DNA from 2 places in the Bradyrhizobium sp. McL0616 genome. Region 2 is predicted to be linked to the other one. Evidence: riboswitches for the same ligand, from Rfam matches in the RefSeq annotation. Region 2 holds a riboswitch; the other holds the start of a gene.
What was found. A riboswitch is a leader RNA that binds a small molecule or an ion and turns the genes downstream of it on or off. The one in region 2 is predicted to bind glycine.
Positions count from the first base shown of each region.

Region 1 (2,456 bases), 150 kb from region 2:
GTCGCCGTCTTCCTCCGGAGAACCCGGAGGGCCGCCCCAGATGTGCTCGCCGCGATCAATGAAGATCTCCGAGCACGGGCCGCACGGGCCGGTGTCGCCCATCGCCCAGAAATTGTCCGAGGTCGGGATGCGGATGATGCGGTCGTCGGAGAAGCCGGCGATCTTCTTCCAGAGGCCTGCCGCCTCGTCGTCGGTGTGGTAGACGGTGACGAGCAGCTTGTCCTTCTTGAGCCCGTATTCCTTGGTGATCAGCGTCCAGGCGAGCTCGATCGCGCGCTCCTTGAAATAGTCGCCGAACGAGAAGTTGCCGAGCATCTCGAAGAAGGTGAGATGGCGCGCGGTGTAGCCGACATTGTCGAGGTCGTTGTGCTTGCCGCCGGCGCGCACGCATTTCTGCGAGGTGGTGGCGCGCTGATAGGGCCGCTTCTCGACGCCGGTGAAGACATTCTTGAACTGCACCATGCCGGCATTGGTGAACATCAAGGTCGGGTCGTTGCGCGGCACCAATGGCGAGGACGACACGATCTCGTGGCCGTTCTCGGCAAAGAAGTTCAGAAAGGTCGACCTGATCTCGTTGACGCCGCTCATGTTCATCCCATCGGGTGTGCCTGGGCCCGCTTTACGCCATCCAAACCGCGGGTTTGGGCTGATATCTGCGGACAGAAGCGCTTTTAGACAAGGCCAGCTTCGCTGTCCAGAAACTGTGCAGAGAGATCAGAGGGTTGCCGCAGGCGCGTAATCCCGTTGCAATCCCGTTGAAAGGCACCGAACGCGCGTTGACAGGCTTGGCCGGGCTGTGGTCTCTACCCATCTGTATCGTACGGCCACGTCGGGAGAGACCGGCACTGGTGCCGGCGCCGAAGGAGCAACCGCCCCGGAAACTCTCAGGCAAAAGGACCGCGTGGCTTTGACAGCATCTGGAAAGAGGCGCCGACGGGCTTAAGGCTCGGACTGCGTCCGCCGACGGGATAATACTCTCAGGCACAGCGACAGATGGGGCTTCGACTGGTGTCCACGGGGAATCCTCCTCGGGGAACCGCCGAGGGCCCCCTGTGATGCTTGCACGCGACGACCGAGATTCCCTTCAACGTACGCCCCTTCACGCGCTGCATGTGTCGCTCGGCGGCAAGATGGTGCCGTTCGCGGGCTATGACATGCCCGTGCAATATCCGGCGGGCGTGCTGAAAGAGCATCTGCATACCCGCAGCTCCGCCGGTCTGTTCGACGTCTCCCACATGGGACAGATCGCGCTCCGGCCGAAGTCGGGCAAGGTCGAGGACGCCGCCCGCGCGCTGGAGCGGCTGGTGCCGCAGGATATCGTCGCAATTGCACCGGGGCGGCAGCGCTATGCCCAGTTCACCAATGTGGATGGCGGTATTCTGGACGATCTGATGGTCGCCAATTTCGGCGATCATCTGTTCCTCGTCGTCAATGCCGCCTGCAAGGCCGAAGACGAGGCGCATCTGCGCGCGAATCTGTCCGACGACTGCATCATTGATTCGCTGAGCGACCGCGCCCTGATTGCGTTGCAGGGACCGAAGGCGGAATCGGTGCTGGCGAAATTCTGTGCAGAGGCGCCCACCATGAAGTTCATGGACGCCGGCCCGCACAAGGTTGCCAGCATCGACTGCTTCGTCTCGCGCTCCGGTTACACCGGCGAGGACGGTTTTGAAATTTCGGTTCCCGCAGGCGACACCGAACGCCTCGCCAGGACGCTGCTGGAGACCACAGACGTGCTGCCGGTCGGGCTCGGCGCCCGCGACAGCCTGCGGCTGGAAGCCGGGCTCTGTCTCTACGGCCATGACATCGACACCGAGACCACGCCGGTCGAAGCCGCTCTGGAATGGTCGGTGCAAAAGAGCCGCCGCACGGGCGGTGCCCGCGCCGGTGGCTTTCCCGGCGCCGAGAAAGTTCTTGCTCATTTCGATGAGGGCGCGAGCCGCCGCCGCGTCGGCCTGCGCACCGAAGGCCGCGCGCCGGTGCGCGAGGGAGCGCTGCTGTTTGCAGACGCAACCGCAGGCGAGCCGATCGGCAAGGTCACATCGGGCGGCTTCGGCCCGAGCCTGAACGCGCCGGTCGCGATGGGCTATGTGCCCACGAGCCAAAGCGCGCTCGGCACAGCAATCTTCGCCGAGGTGCGCGGCCAGCGCTTGGCCGTGCAGGTCGCCGCCATGCCTTTCGTGAAAAACACCTACAAACGCTGAGGACAAGAAAATGACCACGACGCTGTTTACCTCCGACCATGAATGGCTGGCCATCGACGGCGACGTCGCCACCGTCGGCATCACCGACTACGCGCAGTCGCAGCTCGGCGATGTCGTGTTCATCGAGCTGCCCAAGGTCGGCCGCACGCTGAAGAAAGCCGAAGCCGCCGCCGTCGTGGAATCCGTGAAGGCCGCCTCCGACGTCTACGCGCCGATCTCTGGCGAAGTGCTCGAGGTGAACGCCGCGCTCGG
Region 1 covers NZ_CP188255.1:3,188,681-3,191,136, reverse strand. Annotated here, with positions in the region: gene alaS (alanine--tRNA ligase) at 1-588, opposite strand, end outside; glycine riboswitch at 821-909, shown strand; gene gcvT (glycine cleavage system aminomethyltransferase GcvT) at 1,056-2,204, shown strand; gene gcvH (glycine cleavage system protein GcvH) at 2,215-2,456, shown strand, end outside.
Region 1: it holds a riboswitch for glycine, as region 2 does, so the genes downstream of both, gcvT (glycine cleavage system aminomethyltransferase GcvT) here and ACPPVR_RS15885 (D-amino acid dehydrogenase) in region 2, are expected to answer to the same signal.

Region 2 (2,456 bases):
ATCACCGTGCTGTTCACGCCGGACGAGGAAGTCGGCACCCCCTCGACGCGCGACATCATTGAGGCCGAGGCCGCGCGCAACAAATACGTGCTGGTGCCGGAGCCCGGCCGCGCCGACAACGGCGTCACCACCGGACGTTACGCCATCGCTCGTTTCAATCTCGAGGCGACGGGCCGGCCGAGCCACGCCGGTGCGATGCTGTCGGCGGGTCGCTCGGCGATCCGCGAGATGGCGCGGCAAATCCTTGCGATCGACGCGATGACGACGGAGGACTGCACCTTCTCGGTCGGTGTCGTGCATGGCGGCCAATGGGTCAATTGCGTCGCCACGACCGCAACTGGCGAGGCGCTGTCGATGGCCAAGCGCCAGGCCGATCTCGACCGCGGCGTGGAGCGGATGCTGGCGCTGTCGGGTACCGCCAATGACGTCTCCTTCAAAGTAACGCGCGGCGTGACCCGGCCGGTGTGGGAACCGGATGCCGGCACCATGGCGCTCTATGAAAAGGCGCGCGGCATCGCCAAGTCGCTCGGCGCCGAGCTGCCGCATGCAAGCTCGGGCGGCGGCTCCGACGGCAATTTCACCGGCGCAATGGGCATCCCGACGCTCGATGGCCTCGGCGTGCGCGGCGGCAACGGCCACACACTTGAGGAGTTCATCGAGGTCGAGAGCCTTGTCGAACGCGGCCGGCTGATGGCGGGGCTGCTGGCGACGCTGGCGTAAATTGAATCAACTTCGCACTGCACAATGCGTTAGCAGTCGCGGTTGAAATTTAGCCTTGTCCAAAAATGAGGCGCATCGTACTGCTCGATGGTCCACGCGACGATGCGGGAGAGATCGCGACGAAGGCTTCTAGCTTTCGTTGCGGCGCCGACGGAGCAACCGCCCCGGAAACTCTCAGGCAAAAGGACTGTATCGTCAGGACGATCTGGAGAGAGGCGGCACGATCTTGGGATCGTGACGTCCACCGAAGGGGATAGTCCGCACAGACCTTGTCGGGTTCGTGCCGGATCAAGCTCTCAGGTAACCGTGACAGATGGGGCGCCGCCAACGGCCTTGTGGCCGGCGGTTAGCCGACTCTAACTCACGGGAGCCCCGCACCTGACATGACCCATATTGCCATCATCGGCGCCGGTATCACCGGCGTAACGACCGCCTATGCCCTGCTCGAACGCGGCTACAAGGTGACGGTGCTCGACAAGCACCGCTACGCCGCGATGGAGACCTCCTTCGCCAATGGCGGACAGCTTTCCGCCAGCAATGCCGAAGTGTGGAACAGCGCCGCGACGATCCTCAAAGGCCTGCGCTGGATGTTCCGGCGCGACGCGCCGCTGCTGATGAACCCACGGCCGAACTGGCACAAATATTCGTGGATGGGCGAGTTCGTCGCCAACATCGGCAACTACCGCGCCAACACGATTCAAACCACGCGGCTTGCCATCGAAGCCCGCAAGCATCTTTTCGAGATCGCGACGCGCGAAGGCATCGACTTCGATCTCGAACGCCGCGGCATTCTCCACATCTATCACGACAAGAAGGGTTTCGAATCCGGCCTGCGCGTCAACGCGCTGTTGAAGGAGGGCGGCCTCGATCGGCGTCCGGTGACGCCGGAGGAAATTCGCACGATCGAGCCGACGCTGCGCAAGGCGTACTACGGCGGCTTCTACACGCCGTCGGATGCGACCGGCGATATCCACAAGTTCACGCGCGGGCTTGCAGACGCCTGCAAGCGGCGCGGCGCGACCTTCATCCACGAAGCCAACATCGATTCGATCGCCCGCGCCGGCAGCGGCTTTGTCCTCGGCTGGGCTGACCTTGCCGCAAACGATGCTGTCGCATCCGCGCGCGGCATGCTCAAGGTCGACGGCGTCGTGGTCTGCGCCGGCGTTGCGAGCCGTCACTTCGCCGCCCTGCTCGACGAACGCGTCAATGTCTATCCGGTGAAGGGCTACTCTATCACCGTGCAGCTCGACTCGGCCGAGAGCCGCAACGCGACGCCAACCGTCAGCCTGCTGGATGAGGCCGCCAAGATCGTCACCAGCCGGCTCGGCGCCGATCGCTTCCGCGTCGCCGGTACCGCCGAATTCAACGACTTCAACCGCGACATCCGCGCCGACCGCGTGCAGCCGCTGGTCGATTGGGTGCGCAGCAACTTCCCCGCCGTCGAGACGTCGCGGGTCGTGCCCTGGGCCGGGCTGCGCCCGATGATGCCGAACATGATGCCGGTGGTACGCGCAGGGCGGATGCCCGGCGTGTTCTTCAACACCGGCCATGGCCATCTCGGCTGGACCTTGTCGGCCGCGACCGCGCAGATGATTGCCGGGACCATCGACAGCTGGCGCGGGCTCAATGCGCCGCCGACCGTCCCCTTACTTGCGGTTGAGCGCGAGATGCGTCGTGCATCTTGAGTGGTCGAACACCGATGCGAGGCGGCCCCTTGCGGCTGCCCTGCCCTTGGC
Region 2 covers NZ_CP188255.1:3,340,808-3,343,263, reverse strand. Annotated here, with positions in the region: gene ACPPVR_RS15890 (M20/M25/M40 family metallo-hydrolase) at 1-720, shown strand, start outside; glycine riboswitch at 816-920, shown strand; glycine riboswitch at 924-1,035, shown strand; gene ACPPVR_RS15885 (D-amino acid dehydrogenase) at 1,104-2,405, shown strand.